Linked DNA regions of Pelosinus sp. IPA-1. The protein of the gene in region 1 interacts with the protein of each later gene in a pairwise test. Links are inferred from orthologs where the notes say so. Each region holds a gene or a part of one and is shown on either strand. Other genes may lie near its edges.

What was found.
Region 2: the proteins of QSJ81_RS01495 (region 1) and QSJ81_RS03480 interact in binary tests that used the Escherichia coli proteins (3 or more experiments, as listed by UniProt). The link is inferred for Pelosinus sp. IPA-1 from one-to-one orthologs.

The regions. Positions count from the first base shown.
Region 1 is NZ_BSVC01000001.1:336,194-346,472, forward strand. Bases 3,181-5,936 are described here. They hold QSJ81_RS01495 (metal-dependent transcriptional regulator), read left to right. Parts: upstream 3,181-4,225; coding sequence 4,226-4,648; downstream 4,649-5,936. Other genes in these bases: QSJ81_RS01490 (HD-GYP domain-containing protein), read right to left, coding at 3,181-3,774; QSJ81_RS01500 (Nramp family divalent metal transporter), read right to left, coding at 4,693-5,936. Also shown: QSJ81_RS01470 (4Fe-4S dicluster domain-containing protein), read left to right, coding at 54-269; 3-methyl-2-oxobutanoate dehydrogenase subunit VorB, read left to right, coding at 274-1,344; QSJ81_RS01480 (thiamine pyrophosphate-dependent enzyme), read left to right, coding at 1,347-2,099; QSJ81_RS01485 (2-oxoacid:ferredoxin oxidoreductase subunit gamma family protein), read left to right, coding at 2,096-2,626; more of QSJ81_RS01490, read right to left, coding at 2,707-3,180; more of QSJ81_RS01500, read right to left, coding at 5,937-5,970; QSJ81_RS01505 (ABC transporter substrate-binding protein), read left to right, coding at 6,582-8,132; nikB (nickel ABC transporter permease), read left to right, coding at 8,080-9,069; nikC (nickel transporter permease), read left to right, coding at 9,066-9,899; QSJ81_RS01520 (ABC transporter ATP-binding protein), read left to right, coding at 9,877-10,279.
Region 2 is NZ_BSVC01000001.1:752,224-762,694, reverse strand. Bases 4,222-7,169 are described here. They hold QSJ81_RS03480 (methionine ABC transporter ATP-binding protein), read left to right. Parts: upstream 4,222-5,140; coding sequence 5,141-6,199; downstream 6,200-7,169. Other genes in these bases: QSJ81_RS03470 (MetQ/NlpA family ABC transporter substrate-binding protein), read left to right, coding at 6,884-7,169; QSJ81_RS03475 (methionine ABC transporter permease), read left to right, coding at 6,168-6,821; QSJ81_RS03485 (YerC/YecD family TrpR-related protein), read right to left, coding at 4,500-4,802; hisZ (ATP phosphoribosyltransferase regulatory subunit), read right to left, coding at 4,222-4,458. Outside these bases: hisD (histidinol dehydrogenase), read right to left, coding at 1-854; hisG (ATP phosphoribosyltransferase), read right to left, coding at 851-1,516; QSJ81_RS03500 (D-2-hydroxyacid dehydrogenase), read left to right, coding at 1,766-2,716; QSJ81_RS03495 (HD domain-containing protein), read right to left, coding at 2,731-3,258; more of hisZ, read right to left, coding at 3,274-4,221; more of QSJ81_RS03470, read left to right, coding at 7,170-7,702; QSJ81_RS03465 (MetQ/NlpA family ABC transporter substrate-binding protein), read left to right, coding at 7,721-8,536; QSJ81_RS03460 (histidinol phosphate phosphatase), read right to left, coding at 8,654-9,424; QSJ81_RS03455 (hypothetical protein), read left to right, coding at 9,914-10,117; QSJ81_RS03450 (TetR/AcrR family transcriptional regulator), read right to left, coding at 10,268-10,471. UniProt on the Escherichia coli protein: Part of the ABC transporter complex MetNIQ involved in methionine import. Responsible for energy coupling to the transport system. It has also been shown to be involved in formyl-L-methionine transport.

The DNA.
Region 1 (10,279 bases):
CATAGCTACATTTCGTTAATGCAGCTGTATGAAATTTGAAAGGAGTTGATTTGATGTCAAAAGTTGTTGTATTACGGGAGTACTGTAAGAGTTGCGGCTTATGCGTAGATATCTGCCCCAAAAAGGTACTAGCCATTGGTGATACGACCAATCAAAAAGGATATTATGCAGTTGTGGTAAAAGATGAATCAAAATGTATAGGGTGCGCTATGTGCGGAGCGATGTGTCCTGATGTAGCGTTGGAAGTTTCTCGAAAGAAAAGGAGCTGACCATATGAAAAAGATATTAATAAAAGGCAATGAAGCCATTGCAGAGGCTGCCATTCAAGCTGGCTGTAAATTGTTTTTTGGTTATCCGATAACACCTTCTACGGAAGTGGTTGAATATTTGTCTAAGCATTTACCCAAGGCCGGAGGTACTGTGCTTCAAGGGGAAGATGAAGTTGCTTCGATTAATATGTGTTATGGTGCGGCATCAACAGGTACTCGTGTAATGACGGCTACTTCAAGCCCTGGCTTTAGCTTAAAGCAAGAAGGGATGTCTTACTTGGCGGCGGCTGAGCTGCCAGTGGTCGTTGTGAATGTCAATCGAGCTGGCCCTGGATTAGGTGGACTGGGCCCTGCACAATCGGATTATTTTCAGTGCACCAAGGGCGGCGGCCATGGGGATTATCGATTGATTGTTTTGGCACCCTCGAAAAGTCAAGAATTATACGATTTTACCATGGAAGCTTTTGACCTAGCGGATAAATACCGGAATCCTGTACTGATTATGGCAGATGGATTTTTGGGTCAAATGATGGAACCTGTAGAAATAAAAGAACGGCCACAGGTAGAACTTCCCCCTAAAGACTGGGTTGTAGATGGCTGCCGAGGGCGAGAAAAGCGTAAGATCGTTAGTTATTCCTTAACGAATGAAATTGGGGAAGCAAATTGCCTAAGATGGCAGGCTAAATATGAAAAGATTAAAGAGACAGAGCAACGCTGGGAAGAATTTTATACTGAAGATGCAGAATATCTCATTGTAGGATACGGGACGTGCGGTCGCATTGGTAAAAGTGTAGTACTAAATGCTCGTAAAGCAGGAATTAAGCTAGGGCTTATCCGTCCAATCACTTTATGGCCCTTCCCTGAAAAGGGATTTGCACCTTATAAAGATAAGATTAAGGGAATCGTCACAGTAGAGCTTAATGCAGGACAAATGATTGAAGACGTAAAGTTGGCAATCGAATGCCGTGTGCCTGTTTATTTGTGCAATCGGCAAGGTGGAATGATGCCTTCTGAAAATGAAATACTAGAGTTTATTGGGAAAGTCTTTGATTTGTCATTGGTAAGGGAGGCATAAGAATGGAAGTTGTATTTAAAAGAACAACAGGCTTAACCGGAATCCCCTTTCATTACTGCCCAGGGTGTACCCATGGAATTATTCATCGTATCATTGGGGAAGTAATGGAGGAACTAGGTATTATTGAAGACACAATTGGTGTAGCCCCTGTAGGGTGTGCTGGATTTTCCTTAGACTTCTTTAGTTGTGACTTTGTGGGAGCAGCCCATGGACGGGCTCAAGCTGTGGCTACTGGGATAAAACGCTCTCTACCGGATAAAATGGTATTTACTTACCAAGGGGATGGAGATATTGCTGCTATTGGTACTGCTCATGCTATACATGTGGCAGCCCGGGGTGAAAAGATTACATCTATTATGGTAAATAACGCAGTATTTGGCATGACAGGTGGACAAATGGCTCCAACTACACTTCCGGGTCAAGTTACGACTACCAGCCCTTATGGGCGAGATTGCGCTTTATCTGGGTCACCAATCGATTTGCCTAAAACCGTAGCTACCTTAGAAGGGGCAGTCTATGTGGCAGCTGTATCTGTTGATTCTCCTAAAAACATTTTTGCTGCGAAAAAAGCCATAAAAAGGGCTTTTCAAGTGCAACAATTAGGACTAGGATTTTCCTTAGTTAGTATTTTATCAACCTGCCCAACAAACTGGGGCTTATCTCCTGTGGACAGTTTAAAATGGTTACAGGAAAAAATGTTACCTCTTTATCAAATGGGAGAACTTAAGGTTCCTGAGGAGGTAAAAGGGCTATGATTGATACAATTATATTATCAGGCTTCGGTGGTCAAGGTGTCATGTTTATTGGCAAAGTATTAGCATACGCAGCCATGGAAAAAGAGTTACAAGTTTGTTGGATTCCTTCCTACGGCCCTGAAATGCGGGGCGGGACTGCCAACTGTTCTGTGATAATTTCCGACGAAGAAATTCACTCACCAGTAATTGAAAAAGCAGATGTGGCGATCGTGCTCAATCAGCCTTCCTATGATAAATTTTTATCACGGATTAAACCGGGTGGTGCGATTGTTGTTAATTCTTCGATTATAGAATCTACTGCTATTCGGAATGATATTACACTTATTTCCTTGCCAGCAACAGAGATTGCCAACGAATTGGGAAAACCAGCCCTAGCTAATATGGTATGCCTGGGGGCACTTATTCCAAACTTGAAGTTACTCAATGTTAATGCCATAGAGAAAGCAATGCATGAAGTGGTAGGTAAGAAAAAGCCAGAACTCTTTGCCGTTAATATGGAGGCAATAAAAAAAGGGCTAGATCGGTAATAGCAAAAGGGCCTACTCTTTGGTTATCAAAGAGTAGGCCCTTTTACAGATCAGAAACGATATAGCATTTTTCTTATTCTTTAGGATTTTGAAATCTTGGAAATCAAAATTTGAGGGTTATCTGCTAATCGAATATCCCTAGTAGGCATATAGGGTGAGCCATCTGGATAAGAGATAAGGCGGATGACAGGTCGTTGTGGGGAAGAATTAGGGATGGAAACAACAACAGCCAAATCTCCCGTATTCAGTAAGACCTCCATGCCGGGCATATAGGTAGCTATCTTTGATAAGAAAATTCGCCCGTAAGTTTCGTCAAAACTAGTTCCGAGGCCAGAAGCAATAATGTTATATGCTTCGTCTGGTTCCATAGCCTTGCGATAAGGGCGGTGTCCAGTGATGGCTTCATAAACATCTGTTATTGTTAGTAAACGCGCATAATTGAGAATTTCTTCCCCTTGTAGTCCACGGGGATAACCTGTACCATCAACCTTTTCATGATGTTGCCAAGCCATATGAGCAACAAGACTTGAAATTTCCCATCGCTTGTTTACTAATAAATGAAATCCAGACTCTGGATGTTGCTTAATAATTCCAAATTCCTGTTCAGTCAAACGGTCAGGTTTATTGATAATTTCTTTATCTACTTCTATTTTTCCCAGATCATGAAGCAATGCACCGCAGGTAATTTCTTTGATTTGTACAATGGAAAAATCGCAAAAGCGGGCCAGTAATGCTGTGTATATGGCGCAATTTAGAGAGTGTGCTAAGGTATAATCATCATGGGTTGCAATACCCGTTAATTGAATGGCTACGGATGGTTGGAGGATTAATTCTTCTACAATATCAGAAGCAAGGCTGCAGATTGGATCCATGGCAAAATTTTCGCCCCGATTGACTTTCTCCATAGTAATACTTAATATAGCTAAAGCACGTTGTTGTGTTTCAAGGGAAAGATATTCTGGAATTTTTATATCGGCATATCGATTGTCTCTAATAAACAGGGCATTTACATCCAAATCTCGCAGTTTGTCGAGATATTCTTCAGTTAAAGTCACTCCCGAAGCCAACAATACCTGTCCCTTTTTATTTAAAAGATGTCGCGCTAATGTCATACCTGGGATAACATCGTTTAAACTGATTTGTCTCAAGATAAAAGCTCCTTTGTTGTATAAAAATCAGCATAAATTATGCTCGTGTTTCTAATCGATAAGGCTATTAGCAAAGTAAGCGTATAAAAAAAGCTTAACTGCATAATGAGCCAGTTAAGCTTATCATAATCATGCAGCGTGGCGATCATAGATCTTTAAAAAAATCCGTAGACCCTATAGCTTTGCGTCCATACTTTTCAGTATGTTTGCTAATAAAAGTTTTAATAATAGAAAACTAGGTAACTATCATTCGTGAATGGTGTCAGTTTTAAAATAATAGCATATAATTATAGCAGATTATGTCATATACTGAAGAGTATATCAGAAATTGTTAGCAGATGGAATATCTAGTCTTATTTTTCGATTTTTTTTTAGCGGTGGAATATTTTTTAGTGAAAAATCATAGTAGTAGAATAAGAGTGGGCGCTAATATCGTGGGAGGCGGCTGGAAATGCTATCACCTAGTTTAGAAGATTATTTAGAAGAATTGTATCGGTTGTCTCTAACGAATGAAATTGTTCGTGTCACTGATATAAGCCAAAAATTAGGGGTATCTTTGCCTTCTGTTAGTAAAGCCTTAGGGAAGTTAAAAGCAGACCAATATATTCATTATCAGCCATATGGTGTAATCAGCTTGACAGATTCAGGTAAAAAAATGGGAAGTTTTTTGGTTGAACGGAATAGACTATTACAAGAGTTTTTGACCTTGATTTGTGCTGATTGTGATAGCGATGCTGAGGCAGAAGCGATGGAGCATTATCTATCCCAAGGTACGATTCATTCTATCCAATTAGTAGTGAAATTTATGAAAAATCACCCAGAATGTTATCAGCTATTTTTAGAATATGTGGCTAAAAACCAAGCTGTAGAATAAAGCTTAACCAAAGCGTACCATTGGTCTTAAGTACATGAAATATATTATGCTTGCCCTGAAAAGATTAGGTACAGTAAGACTGCATTCAAGGTAAGTATCATGCAAATGATAATCCAACCCAATACATTAGTTATAGTACTATTCTTAAAACGTCCCATGATTTCCTTTTTGTTACTAATTAGCAAAAGGGGAATAATAGCACCCGGTAAAGCAAAACTTAATACGACTTGACTTGTTACAAGGGCACTCATCGGATTGATACCTGCTAAGATAATAGCCATACCAGGTAACATGGTAATGAGGCGCCTGATGCTAATAGGGATATCAAAGCCCACGAAGCCATTTAAGATAACTTCTCCAGCCATAGTGCCAACAGTAGAAGAAGATAATCCTGAGGCTAAAAGAGCGAGGCCAAAGGCTCCTGCTGCCATATTGCCCATAAGAGGCTGCAAGGTCATATAAGCTGCTTCAATACTGTCAACAGTAAGACCATTGCCTTTAAATATGGCTGCTGATACGATAACCATAGCGGCATTTACAATAAAGGCCATATTCATAGCAACGAATACATCTATTTTGGCCATCTTTAAATGATGAACACAGTCGTTTTCGTCATTTGTGCGGCGATTTTGGACCAAATGAGAGTGTAGATAAATAACGTGAGGCATAACCGTAGCTCCTAGCATGCCGACAGCTACCAGTAAGCTGTCAGCGGTGAGCATAGGAACAGCTACATGATAAGCAACTTGCCCCCATTCTGGACTAGACATAAACATTTCCCATATATAAGATATGCTTATAACGGCTACCATTGTCGTAATGATTCGTTCCACAATTTGCTGCCCATATTTTTGCATGTGGCAGATGAAGTAAGTAATAAACCCTGTAAGTATTGCAGACCAAACTAAGGGGATATTAAATAATAAGTAAAAACCGAGGACGCCTCCCAAAAACTCTGCAAGGTCGGTAGCCATAGCCGCTAAGGTTGCTATAGTCCATAAGAACCAATTCACGCCTCGTGAAAAGACATTGCCGCAGTGTACGGGCAAACTAACTCCGGTAGCAATGCCAACTTTTGCGGAGAGAATTTGGACAAAGATAGCCATCAAATTACTCCAAAGAATGACCCATAGTAAGTTATAACCAAATTGGGAACCACCACTAATATTAGTACCGAAGTTTCCTGGATCCATATATGCTACGCTGACAATAAAAGCAGGCCCGAGGTATTTTAATAGCCCTTTGGCCTTGGTTTTAATTTCTTCTCCAGGTATTAATGGCAAATTAATCGGTAAGCTGGTGATAAATTGATCATCTTTCAATATTCCCACTCCTTACATAAGTGCTATGTTTAATTAATACTACAAAACACAATAGTATGGTTAGCCATGGCTAACTTTTAAAACGCTTTAATTACTATATAATATGTAATGATAATAATTTTGTGACTAACAGCGTTACATCTTGTGCGGACTGGGCGGGATGCAAGATAATAGATCGTTAGCAAGGAACTGCTTGACAATTCTGTAAAAATATTATAGAGTCAATCCTATGATATTGAAAAAATTCATATGGATGGTATAGGTGCCCTTCGGGGCTTAATAGGGAAATCGGTTCAATGCCGATACGGTCCCGCCACTGTAATGAGGAGCAAACCCATGTTGTGCCACTGAGATAAATCATCTTGGGAAGGTTTGGGAGAGCGATGATCCAGAGTCAGGAGAACTGCCTATATAACAGTCACCGATATGACCTGCGAGAGATGGGGAGGGGATTTACGCGAAATTTTTATGTTTATTTTTTGTGCGTTATTATTTCCTAATTGTAATTTAGCGTTTCTCTTTGTGTTTCACTCTCGGTTTATACCGAGAGTTTTTTTTGTCTTCTTATGAAGACATTAGTAAAATACTATATAAGAAAAAGGCGGAAAAAAATGAAAAAATGTACTTACTTATGGATTCTTGTTGGATTATTCAGTTGTTTGATGCTGGCAGCGGCTGGTTGCTCCTCTGAAAAGAAGAGCGGTAGCGGTACAAAAGAGAAGGTACTTAAATTTATTACGGTTTGGCCTGCGAATACGATGGACCCTCATCGGTGTCATTTTAGTTTTATATTAAATTCTGGAGCTATGGAAACCCTGGTTGGATTGGATCCAAAAACAACAGAGCTTTATCCTTGGCTGGCTGAAAGCTGGAAATCCGAGGATGGTCAGCATTGGGAGTTTAAAATACGTAAAGGAGTGAAATTCCATAATGGAAAAGACCTGACTGCTGAGGCTGTTAAGGCTAGTTTGGAGCGTTCTATTTCTGCAAATCCTGGCGTAAAAGCGTCTTTAAAAATTACTGCTATCGAGGTAGCAGGTGATATTCTGAAAATCACTACGGAAAATCCGTATCCGGCTCTTCCGTCAGAATTAGTTCATTACAATACGGTGATAATGGATGTTGCGGTACCAGACAATAAGCCGCCTATTGGGACAGGCGCATTTATGTTTGCCAGTTTTGATATTGCTAAAGGTGCAGAGTTGGTGAAATTCCCTCAATATTGGAATGGTATAGCGAAGCTGGATCGAGTTATTATGACATTTAATGATGATGCAAATGCTCGTCTATTGGCACTGCAATCCGGTGATGCGGATATCATTTATCGCCCGGCACTGGATACGCTGCAAACATTGCGCAAAGATGACAAAGTAATAGTAGAGAGTGTTCCAGGCAAAAGAGTTTATCATTTAATTTATAATTATGCTGGCAAGAATCAAGATTTATGGAGTAATGAAGAATTCCGCAAAGGAATAGATGCTCTCATTAATCGTCAGGAAATTGTTGATAAGGTTATGGGAAAAGAAGCTGTTGTAGCCTATAATCCTTTTCCAGGAATTTATTCCTTCTCTCCTGATTCCAAACCTCATATTTACAGTATAGAAAAGGCATTACAACATTTTCAGGCTGCTGGTTTGACAGTGCAAGATGGTAAGGTGCTTAGAAATGGCCAGCCGATCAAACTTCGAATGGCTACCTATATTGCTCGTCCTGAATTGCCTCAGATTGCACAAATTGTTCAAGCAACGGCTAAGCAAGTGGGAATTGAAATGGAAATTCAAGTAGCAGAGAATATTGATGAATATCTGCCCCAAGGAAATTGGGATCTAGTGACTTACTCCTTACTGACAACCACCAGAGGGGATGGAGCTTTCTTCCTGAATGCTGCTTTTTCGCCAAAGGGTATGCAAAATCATGGTCGCCTCACTGTACCAGAATTAATTTCTTTATTGGATACCTATAATCAGACTATCGATAAAGCTAAGCGAAATGAAACGGCGAAGACAATCGCTACAATGATTGAAGAAAGAGCTTATAATGCCTATATAACTTCTCCATATGAAACGGCTGCATATCGTAAAAATGTGAAAGGTTGGGTGACTCCATCAAATGAATTTGAGTTCCAAATGGTTACCAAGGATTTGGATATCGTTTCAGAATAAAAACTGGCTATTGAAACGGATAAGTGAAGCCATTCTTCTTTTATGGATAATTTCATTGGTTAGCTTTGCCATTGTTCAAGTAGCTCCTGGGGATGCGGCGTTGTCCCTGCTCCGGGTGGATACAGTGGCTGTAACCACAGAACAGGTAGAAGCCTTAAGACAAGAAATGGGCATGAATGATCCTGTTTACCAGAAGTATTTTCGGTATATGGGCAATCTGCTGAAATTGGATCTGGGTGAATCTATAATGACGGGGCGTCCTGTTGTCGCAGAACTTTCCCACGCTTTTCCTGCCACTTTTTTGCTGGCTGGTACTTCATTACTATTGACAATAGTCTTGGTTGGAATTTTTGGATACTTATCTTCCCGCTTTGCCGGGAGTTGGATTGATAAATTCTCTACTGGTTTTTGCCTTATGGGGGCTTCCATTCCGACTTTTTGGCTGGGGCTGCTGCTTATTGATTTATTTTCGGTTCGTCTCCACTTACTGCCGGCAGTGGGAATGGCTAATGGAGGGCTTATTTTGCCCTCGCTTTCTTTAGCCATCGCCATTGCGCCTCCCTTTATAAAAATTTTTCGTAATAGCTTAATTGATTGTGCCCACCAAGATTTTATCCGGGCGGCACGTTCTCGAGGAATTTCTGAAAAAGTGATTTTTATGCGGCATATTTTAAAGGGCAGCTTAATCCCGGTTGTGACAATTTTGGGAGTTAGTTTCGGGAGCTTACTAGGCGGATCGGTAGTAGTGGAAGTGATTTTTGGACTTCCTGGTGTTGGTAAACTGGCCATTGAAGCGGTTACCCGCCGAGATTATGCTATTGTTCAAGGCTTTGTATTGTCGATTGGTATCTTAATTTTTCTGATTAATTTAGCAGTGGATTTGTCATATTGTTACTTGAATCCTGCCATTTCTTTGAAGGAGGCTGAACGTCAATGATACAAAGAAAATCTTGGGGCGTTTGCCTCACGATAGTCTTTATGCTAATCATTCTATTTGGACCTTGGCTAGCGCCGATGGATCCTAATGTAGTAGATCTTTCCAAGCGGCTTCAATTGCCAAGTGCGGATCATTGGCTAGGGACTGACCAATTAGGCCGGGATCAGTTGTCTCGGATTTTGACAGGCGGGCAGATGACGGTTGGGATCAGCCTGATGGCTTTAGGGCTGTCTATTTTGGTTGGAGTGCCCATTGGTCTTTTTGCTGGCTATCTAGGCGGACGTGTAGATTGGGTACTAATGCGTCTGGTAGATGCATTCATGGCATTTCCGGAATACATTGTTGCCATTGTTATCAGCGGTCTTTTGGGAGCGGGTTTCTTTAATCTGATGTTTGCTATTCTCGTTGTGAAATGGGTGGGGTATGCTCGGCTGGTACGCAGTGTGGTTTTGCAAGAAAAATCCAAAGATTATCTGCTCGTTGCCCAAATTAGCGGCGCGGGTAGCTATACCACTCTTAGACGTCATTTGATTCCTCATGTGATTGGTCCGGTACTGGCTTTGGCGACCCTTGATATTGGCAAGGTTATTCTTCTGGTTGCTTCCCTTTCTTATATCGGTCTTGGTGTTCAGCCTCCTCATCCTGAATGGGGTTCTATGCTCAACGAAGGTCGATCCTATTTTACACAGGCATCATACTTAATGATTGTGCCAGGAGTGGCGATATTCTTAGTGGTATTTGTCGTGAATTTGCTGGGGAATTGTTTGGTAGAAAAATTCGGTTCAGACCGTCAAGAGGAGGGGCGAGATGGAACTACTGAAAGTCCGTGATTTAAAAATTTTCTGCCCGGATAATCGTCCTTTGGTACATAGTATTGATTTTTCCATTCGTGCTGGCGAATGGTTTGCTCTGATTGGTGAAAGCGGCAGCGGTAAAAGTATCAGTGCCTTTTCTTTGGCAGGACTACTGCCAAATGGACTGCGACGAGAAGCCCAGGAAATACGAATGCTAGGTCAGGATTTGGTAAGTATCTCCGAAGAAGAGCTAAGAGGACTTCGCGGCACGGATATTGCCTATGTCTTTCAGGATTATCAGAGTGCTTTTACCCCCTACTTCACATTAGGGAAACAGATAGATGAAGTCATGCGGGCCCATAGGGACTGGACAAGGGAAGAAAGACAGAAAAAAGCTTGGGATGCCCTTACAGAAG
Region 2 (10,471 bases), 420 kb from region 1 along the record:
CTAGAAGCCAATACATCATGTTCAGCCTGACTCAACATATCTGCAGCAATATAAGCGGGATTGGCAGTTTCATCTGCAACAATCAGAATTTCGCTAGGTCCAGCTAACATATCAATGTCACAATGTCCGTACACTGCTTTTTTAGCCAAGGTAACAAATATATTACCTGGCCCAGTAATTTTATCCACTTGGGGAATTAGCTTCGTGCCAAAAGCCAAAGCGGCAATAGCTTGTGCTCCGCCAACTTTAAACACTCTCGTCACACCTGCTTCACGGGCTGCTGTAAGTACATTAGGATTGACGCTGCCATCTTTACCCGGTGGTACTACCATGATGATTTCCTTGACTCCAGCAACTACAGCTGGTACTGCATTCATAATAACGGAAGAAGGATACATAGCAGTGCCGCCAGGCACGTAGATTCCGACTCTTTCTAACGGTGTAACGTTTTGTCCTAACATGGCTCCATGCTCTCTATAGGTAAGCCAGGTCTTGGGAAGTTGTTCTTGGTGAAAAGATTTTACGTTAGCAATGGCTTTACGTATTGCAACTAATACCTCTTGATCTACCTTTTTCAAGGCTTCCTCAAATTCCCCTACGGTTACTTCCAAGCTCTCAGTCGTTAATCTTACACCATCAATTTCTTTTGTATACTTAAGAACTGCTTCGTCTCCTTGAAGACGCACATCCTGAACAATTTTATCTACGACTTGAGAAGCTGTAAGTTCGCTACCAAAAACTTTTTTGATACTAGCTTTTGCTCCCTCTCCTAATACCACCTGATCAAAAGAAGGTTTTCTCAAAAGTTCTGCTAAGGCTTCTTGGCTAATATCTTTTGTATCTACAACTCTCATTTGCCTACCTCGCTTTCCAACAAGGCCTTTAATCCTTCTGTAATTCGATGAATCCGATCAAACTTCATTTTAAAGCTAACTCGATTCGCAATAAAACGTGCTGTGACCGGTTGAATCGTAGCAACTTCGATTAATTTGTTTGCCTTTAAGGTACGACCTGTTTCTACAATATCTACAATAATTTCCGCTAAGCCAACCATTGGTGCTAATTCAATAGAACCATTTAATTTGATAAATTCCATTTGAATACCCATGCTATGAAAAAAGCGTTCTGCAATTGCTGGAAATTTCGTTGCAACCCGCATATGAGCATAATCGCTTAATTTTTCTTGTTGCAAGGCTTCTGGTACAGCCACCATCATTCGACATAAACCAAACTTTAAGTCTAGCAATTCGTATACATCTTTATTTTCTTCCAGCAGTACATCTTTACCAATAATGCCGATATCAGCAGCCCCATATTCAACATATGTAGGTAAATCTGCTGTTTTGGTTATAATAAATCGTAACTTCTCTTTTTCGTTGGTTATAACCAACTTACGAGAGTTTTCACTCAAATCTTCTGCAGTACATCCTACCTTTGCTAACATATCTGCCGAAGGGGCAAATAATTTGCCTTTAGGCAAAGCTATTGTAAGATAATCCATGTCGCTCGATGTCATGAAGAACCTCCTTGAATCCTTTAGTTATTTAAAGCGTTAATATATAGATATATTAACATTTATTAAAATATTCGTCAATGAAAATGTAGGACTTTTTCGTGTATATGTAGAATTATTTGGCAAGAAACTAAAAATATTCTTTTTCAACTATCAGTCTACATTTTTTTTTCATTCTTAATGGATTGTTCCTGATTTTTGCCTTACTCTCTGTTCCTTGTTGATAAAATAGTAAAAAGGGGTGCATCTATTATGCCCAAATTAAATATTCTCGTCATTAACAATTTAGCTAATCACCATATAGAGGCGATTAAAAATGTCGAACCTAACAGCAATGTCATAACTTGCGATTTGGCTCAAGCTGCTGATCACATTCATGACACTGATATTTTATTAACTTGGGGATCCATGGATATTCGTTCCCTCTACCTTGCTGCGCCTAAACTAAAGTGGGTGCATAGCTTAAGCGCCGGGGTTGAAAGTTTGGTTTTCCCTGAAATGAAACTTGCCACTACCATCTTAACCAATTCAAAAGGGATTCATGGCATCCCCGTATCAGAGCATGTTCTGTCTATGATGCTGGCATTTACAAGAGGACTCACCGTCTTTATCAGGCAACAAGGAAAAAGCCTTTGGAAACGTACTCCTGTTGATGAAATCCACGATAAAACCATCGGTATCGTTGGACTTGGCAGCATTGGCAGAGAAATTGCGAAAAAAGCAAAAGGAATGGGTATGCAGGTTCTCGCCAGCAAACAAACAATGACAAAAGAGCTCTTCGTAGATGAACTATATCCTCCCGAAAAGCTCCATGAATTACTTTCCCTTTCCGATTTCGTAGTAATTGCTCTACCTTTGGTAGACGAAACCAGAAATTTATTTACGCTAAAAGAATTTTCTGCTATGAAACCGTCAGCCTACCTCATTAATATTGCTCGGGGCGGTATCATTCAGCAAGCAGATCTGGCGACTGCTCTACAGCAGGGCCTAATAAAAGGCGCTGGCTTAGATGTATTCGATGAAGAACCTTTGCCAGATACTTCCCCTCTATGGAACATGGAAAATGTGATTATTACCCCACATGTAGCAGCCTTATCACCCAATTATCTTGACCGCGCCATTAAGCTCTTCACTGACAATCTCTCCCGCTTCCTTGAAAGTAAAGAAATGTTAAATTGTATTGATAAGAAAAAGGGCTATTAATTAGCTATATAGCCCTAATGCATATTATCAGACTTTCTAAGTATCACTAACTCCAGCGGATCATTCTCTGCTGGAGTTTTATGATGTATCCTAACAATTTCAATTATTTGAGGACATTCACCAATGTCCCTTAGCATAGCGGCACTGCGTTCAGCATGATGAAAATAGACATAAAATGCATGGCGAAGATTACTTAGTTTATTGCCTCGCCCTAGCCTACCCCATTTTTTTGCCCAACTCGGAGCCAGACGGTGTCCAATTACAGTGATAATCTTATCAAATGTACTAACATCATTCTTAATTTTCCCTACATCATGGAGTAAAGCACATTTCACTAACAGTATAGCGTCGATTTTAGGGTGGCTTTTTGCTAAGTCAAGAGCTGTATAGGCTACATTAAGGGCATGCCTTTGATCAGGTACGTTCATATTCCAAAATAATCCCTCGGCAGGGGAGCTTAAATAGAAGCTTACAAAATTTCTATCTTCTTGTGTAATCTTTGCAGTAAGTGCAGCAATTACTTGTTTTAGTCGGTTAAACATGTATCCATCCACCTATTACTCTACATAAACCAAACTGACATAACCTTTGCTTCTTTGACTGGTCTCAGCTGCTATTTTTGACTGAGGAATCAAAGCAAGTTCTACACATTGACCTGATTTACGCAATGATTCTGCTTGTCCAATGGCCGCTGCCAACTTATCTTCTCCCCAACCAACATAAACACTTTTGCAATTGGGAGTACCAATAATACCTTGACGTTCTAGTGCTAACAATACGCGTTCTATACCTAAGGCAAAACCAGTAGCACCAGAGTTCATACCAAAAGAGTTTAACATAGTATCATACCGGCCGCCACCACATATGGGAAAACCAAGTCCTGGTGTGTAACATTCAAACACCATACCTGTGTAATATTCAAAATCACGAATAATTCCTAAATCAAAATCTACATATTGGGCAACGCCGTAACTTTCTAACAAACTATAGATAGCAGATAAATTATCTAAAGCCTTGCGACTCTTCTCATTGGTTACCATACTATAAGCTTCTTTAAGCATTTCTTTTGTACCATGAAGTAATGGTATATTCTTAAGTAACTTTTGTTCTCCTTCTGGTAAACCGCTATTGACAAGAATTTCATCTAATCCTACTAAATTTCTTGTCACCATAGCTTGTTTTACCTGTTGTCTTTGAGAGAGAGAAAGCTCACTTTGTTCCATTATACCGTTAATAAAATCCACTTGCCCCAAACCAATTTGAAACTTTTGTAACCCGGATGTAAGCATGGCTTCTACAGCCAACGCGATGACTTCTGCATCAGCGGTAGGCTCAGAAACTCCCATAATTTCCACACCAGCTTGATAAAATTCGCATTGTCTTCCAGCCTGAGCTTGCTCATAACGAAATACATTTGTTAAGTAAAATAATTTCATTGGACTGGGACTTTCCTTAAAACGAGTCGCTGCAACCCGCGCCATAGGAGTCGTCATATCTGAGCGAAGCGCTAAGATTCGGTTGTTCTTATCAAAGAATTTAAACATATGCTGTTCTAGCTCATTGCCAGCTCCTACAGCCATTGTTTCTAAATATTCCATCGTCGGAGTCACAACCTCATCATAGCCCCAACTAGCAAATAAATGGGCTAAAGCCCCTTCTACAGCGCGTTTCTGCTTAGCTTCTTTCGGCAGAAAATCTCTTGTACCATAGGGAATTTGTGGCACGAATTCATCTTGACCCATAAAAATAAACACTCCTAACTTAGTTGAAATATTTTCTGACCCTACTTATTTTGGCTTTCAATTCGTTCTAACATAAACTTATATCCATCTGCACCATAATTCAAGCAACGCTTTACTCGACTAATCGTTGCAGTACTTGCTCCTGTTTTGTCGACAATATCATCATAGGTATGACCAGCCTTTAGCATCCGTGCTACTTCCATCCGTTGGGCAAGAGACTTCAATTCACTTACTGTACAAATGTCTTCAAAAAACTGATAACATTCTTCTTCATTTTCTAGCAGTAATATAGAACGGAATAATTGATCTGTCAGTTCATCTTTCAACTTGGGATTCGTAGCCATATTTCTTTCCTCCTACTGTAGGATAAATCCTTTATCCCTTTTAAGCTTTACTTAGTGAAATTATAACATTGCCATTCCTAATTTGCAAAGTGATTTTTTTCTTGACACCATTTTTCAAAAATGATAATATATGTTTCAACAAGTTAATATTTTTTCATCAAGAGCAGTTGAGGGAATGGCCCTATGAAGCTGCGGCAACCATTCACTTTTGTGAAACGGTGCCAATTCCACAGGATCTAATCCTGGCAGATGAAGCGCAATTCAGATTGATAGCACGCTTCATTATTGTGAAGCGGTTTTTTTATGCATCAAAAGATTATAAGGAGGGAAAGATTCCATTGATTAGACTTGAAAATATAGAAAAAGTATACCAAAGCGACAACGGCACAATTCACGCTTTAAATGGAGTTAATTTAACTGTTGAACAAGGAGAGATTTTCGGGATTATCGGAACAAGTGGCGCTGGAAAAAGCACACTAATCCGTTGCATTAATATGTTAGAACGTCCTACTAAAGGTACTGTAATAGTGGATGACCAAGAACTAACGTCTTTAAACGAACAAGAATTACGAGAACAGCGTAAAAAAATAGGCATGATCTTTCAACACTTCAACTTACTATCTTCTCGGACGGTTTATCAAAATATAGCCTTCCCCTTAGAACTGGCAAAGCGTAGTAAAGAAGAGATCGATACAGAGGTTATGCATTTACTCGCATTAGTTGGACTTACTGATAAAAAGGATCAATATCCATCTCAGCTAAGCGGCGGGCAGAAACAACGGGTTGGTATTGCAAGGGCATTAGCAAATCACCCTAAAGTACTCTTGTGCGATGAGGCCACTTCTGCCCTTGACCCCCAAACAACCAAGTCTATTTTAGAATTATTAAAAGATATTAACCGCAAATTCCAACTCACGATCGTGCTTATTACTCATGAAATGCAGGTTATCAAAGAAATCTGTAATCAGGTTGCAGTCATTGAGGGGGGCAGGATCATTGAGCAGGGCAATGTAATTGATATTTTCACTCAACCCCAAGCAAATACTACTAAGGAATTTATTAGTGCTATCATCAATCATAACTTACCAGACTTCTTCAATGATATTACCTTATCACCAGTACCTACTGCTGATAGCAATCTTATTTTGCGTTTATCCTTTATTGGTCACTCTACCGAAGAACCTGTTATTTCTAGTATGATTCGTCGTTTTAACATTGATGCCAGTATTTTATACGGGAACATAGATCATATTCAAACAACTCCTTTTGGTACATTAATTGTAGAACTATCAGGTGAACAGGCAGCTCTTCAGCAAGCACTTAGTTATTTAAAAACACGTGAATTAGGAATTGAGGTGATTGGTTATGTCGCAAGACATGCTCGCGTTGCTGGTTAAATCCTTATGGGAAACTACCTATATGGTTGCTGTTTCTAGCTTTATCTCAGCTCTCATTGGTATACCTTTAGGTATTATTTTAGTAACTACGAATAAAGGACATATTCTTGAAAATACTTCCCTTAATCGAATATTAGGGGCTATTGTAAATGCGACTCGCTCCACACCCTTCATTATTTTAATGGTAGCTATTATTCCAGTCACTCGATTATTAGTTGGTACTTCCATCGGCACCAATGCGGCCATCGTCCCACTAAGCATTGCCGCCATCCCTTTTGTCGCTCGTATCGTAGAATCAGCTCTCAAGGAAGTTGATTATGGTGTCATTGAAGCAGCACAAGCCATGGGCGCATCTCCTAGAGAAATCATTACAAAGGTCCTAATTCCAGAAGCTATGCCCGCAATTGTACTTGGATTAACATTAACAATTATTAGTCTTATTGGCTACTCGGCCATGGCTGGAGCCATTGGCGGCGGCGGTTTAGGAGATTTAGCCATTCGCTATGGCTACCAACGTTTCCGGGCTGATATCATGTTAATCACTGTTATTATCTTAATTGCACAAGTACAAATCGTACAGTCCACTGGCGATTATCTATCCAATCGTCTCAACAAAAAATAGGAGCAGCACGAATTGAGTTTTTAGGTGCTTTCTATAAAAAAATTTCAGGGGGATTATAAATAATGAAAAAACTGGTTCTTGTTCTTATTGGAATTCTTAGTTTAGGTCTATTAGTGAGCGGATGCAGCCAAGAAAAGGCTCCTGCAAGTCCAGCAAGTAAAGCTACTGTACTAAAAGTTGGCGCTACGGCAGTACCTCATGCAGAAATTTTAAATGTAATTAAACCAACTTTAGCTAAAGAGGGCATTGATTTGCAAATCGTTGAATTTACTGATTACGTAAAACCAAATATTGCTGTGGCTGAAAAAGAATTAGATGCAAACTTCTTTCAACACATTCCTTACCTTACTAAATTTTCTACAGAACGTAATTTGGCATTAACCTATACTGCAGCAGTGCATATCGAACCGATGGGTATTTACTCTAAGAAAATTAAAAATCTAAACGAACTTGCTGCTGGCGCTAAAGTTGCCATTCCTAATGACCCCACTAATGGTGGCCGTGCTCTTGCACTTCTTGAAAAAGCAGGCATTATTAAATTAAAAGACGGTGTAGGTGTTAGTGCGACAGTAAATGATATTGTAACTAATTCCAAAAACATTCAAATCAGCGAATTAGAGGCTCCTCAACTTCCACGTGTTCTTGAAGATGTAGCGATTGCTGTTATTAATACCAACTATGCATTAGAAGCAAAATTAGTACCAACAAAAGATGCTCTATTTATTGAGCAAAAAGATTCACCTTATGTTAATATACTAACGGTGCGTAAAGGTGATGAAAATCGTCCCGAAATTCAAAAATTAACAAAAGCTTTGACTTCTGATGAAGTAAAGAAATTTATTAATGAAAAATACCAAGGTGCTGTCGTACCAGCATTTTAAAAACCAGGAGGGAACTTTGTGGGAAAAAGGCTGAAAATCCTCACGACTTTCTTATTGCTAGTAGTAATCGCGGCATTATTGTCGTGGCATAGTCTACAACATATGAATTCCGTATACAAACCAATAAAGGTGGGAGTTTCAGCTGGCCCTCAATCTGAAATCATGAGCCTAGTGAAAACACTAGTTGCAAAGGATGGCCTCGATGTTCAAATCATTGAGTTTACTGATTATAGTAAACTCAATGATTCTTTGTATCACGGAAAGATTCGTATGAACAGTTTTCAACACCAGCCCTATCTTACTTCTATACAAGAAGATTATAATCACGAACTGACTGCTATTGCAAAAACCATATTATCCCCTATGGGCATCTACTCAAAAAGAATAAAAAATTTGTCCGATGTACCAAGTGGCGGCAAAGTTGCCATCCCCAAAGATTTAACGAATGGCAGTCGAGCCTTATTACTACTAGAAAAAACAGGTCTTATTACCTGCCGTAATATAGAAAGTTACACAAGAACAGTAAACGATATTGTTGATAATCCTTTGCATCTTACTTTTCTAGAAATTGATTCAGCGCAAATGAGCACTGTTATTAATAGTGTTGACCTTGCTCTTATTAATGTGAACTATGTTACTATGGCAAACTTAATACCTGTAAAGGACGCACTTGCCTTGGAGGACAATAACTCACCCTATGTTATGTTGTTGGTGGCTCGTACTAGGGATACATATGATAAGGATCTAGAGAAAATCATCAAAGCGTATCACTCAGAAGAAGTTAAAAATTTTGTGAAGGAACGGTATCAAGGTACCCTGATACCAGCTTGGTAGGTATAGACGGAATATATTAAAAAGGTCCCCCTAATGTAGTGCACAAACTACTACAATAGGGGGACCTTTCTGCTATTGGTGTTTTTGGGTTTTGTCTTATCAGGGGATGAACTTCATTTATTTTTGATACTGAGGTTTACCATCTTTAAAGTATACGACATCAAGTTTTGATCGTTCTGCAATCTCAAAGCCCACATCCAAACCCCTGCCAATATCTTTTACATGGTGCGCATCGGAGCCAATTGTTACTAAACGTCCACCTACTTCATAAAAACGTTTGTAGATTGGCATAATGATCTCCACAGCTTCTTTTGTGACCAGCCGTCTAGTATTAATCTCCAACGCTTTTCCCTTTTGGGCAACAATAAGTAAAACCTCATCAATATAATCTTTAAATTCATGATAATAGACTTCTGGATCTTTAAAACGAGCGTATCTAGCAATGTAATCAATGTGACCTAAACTATGAATACTATCATAGCAGGTTACACATTGTTTCATTGTTTTAAAATATTGTTCATATACATCCTTCTTATCTCTCTCATGATAAAATTCAGCTGCATAAATATCAATATTATCAATGACATGCACTGACCCAATCACATAATCAAAGGGATATTTTTCTACCAATTTGCAATTTTCCTCTAAGCAATCCGAACGCATCCCTATTTCTATGCCTAAAAGGACTTTGTCACTACGAAATGTATTATAATCAGCAAAATATTTCTCTACATCAAAAATAAATGACATAGGTTCCGGGTAGGCGATGTCCATATGTTCCGTAATCGTTATACCAATATCTAATTCTCGCCCCCGTGCCACAGCTTCATCCATTTTCATTTTTGAATCGGTAGAAAAACACGTATGCATGTGACTATCAAATAACATCAGTTACCTCCTATCTAACCCCTCTTCGTCTACTTCTGTATTATAGTTGTTACACAAAAATGCAAAAAATCCTGCTTACTATGCAGTTTATTCTACTTTCCTATTTTTCACTCAATCTAGTAATTCATACATACTAGTTGCTTTTTAATCTTCCTCAACATGTTTTATGTATACATGTAAAACTTCCATCGAAATATGTTGAATTTTGTACTTTTTCGTATTATACTTAAGACAAGTTAAGGAATTAAATTCCAGCATAAAACCACATCCTGTACTGGGGGTGATTCCATTGAACAATTTAGATATTTTGCCAACGTACAATATGGGAGATGATTCCGTTGAACATTCTAATGGAGTCCATAATTTCATATAAATGAGGCTAAGAAGTGTTATACTTTTTACCTCTTCTTAAGTGTCTAATGCCACTTAATAGTACAATTACTTTAATTGTACAGGAAGAGCCCAATGCTACGGCAGGAGGTTTTCGCAATGGTTAGAGAAACTCTTAGTGACGTCTTTTCCATCTTCTGTATCTGGATAGTCGTTCCCTTAATAGCTGTTAGCTTATTGTACCTCTTAATTAAAAGCGGAAACCTACTGCTGTGGACAATCTTCCCCTTATTAGCAGTTGTGTTTTTCATAAAGAAGCAAATCACCAAGGCTAAGGCACCGCAACACTATAATATTATTTAAAGTAAAAAGCTTGATCTCAATGAGATCAAGCTTTTTTATACATTCAAGAAACAGAACTGAAAAACTCAAATCTAGATAATATATTCTTTACGTTACTAGTTATTTATCCCTATATAAAACATAACCATATAGTCATGTTCGATTATTTCTTCATTGAGAGGCTGCACCATAAAGAAAAAGATCGGTAATTGCATGAGCTGTTTCGCTAATATCTTCTGTAACAAAACAACGAAATACAAAGGTAACAATAACGCTAAATAAGCAATGAGCGGCCCTTGTCGCATCACAACTGGCGCGAATCGCCCCCTTTTCCTTTGCTTCTACTAGTACTTTTTCGATCATTCCAATGGTTTC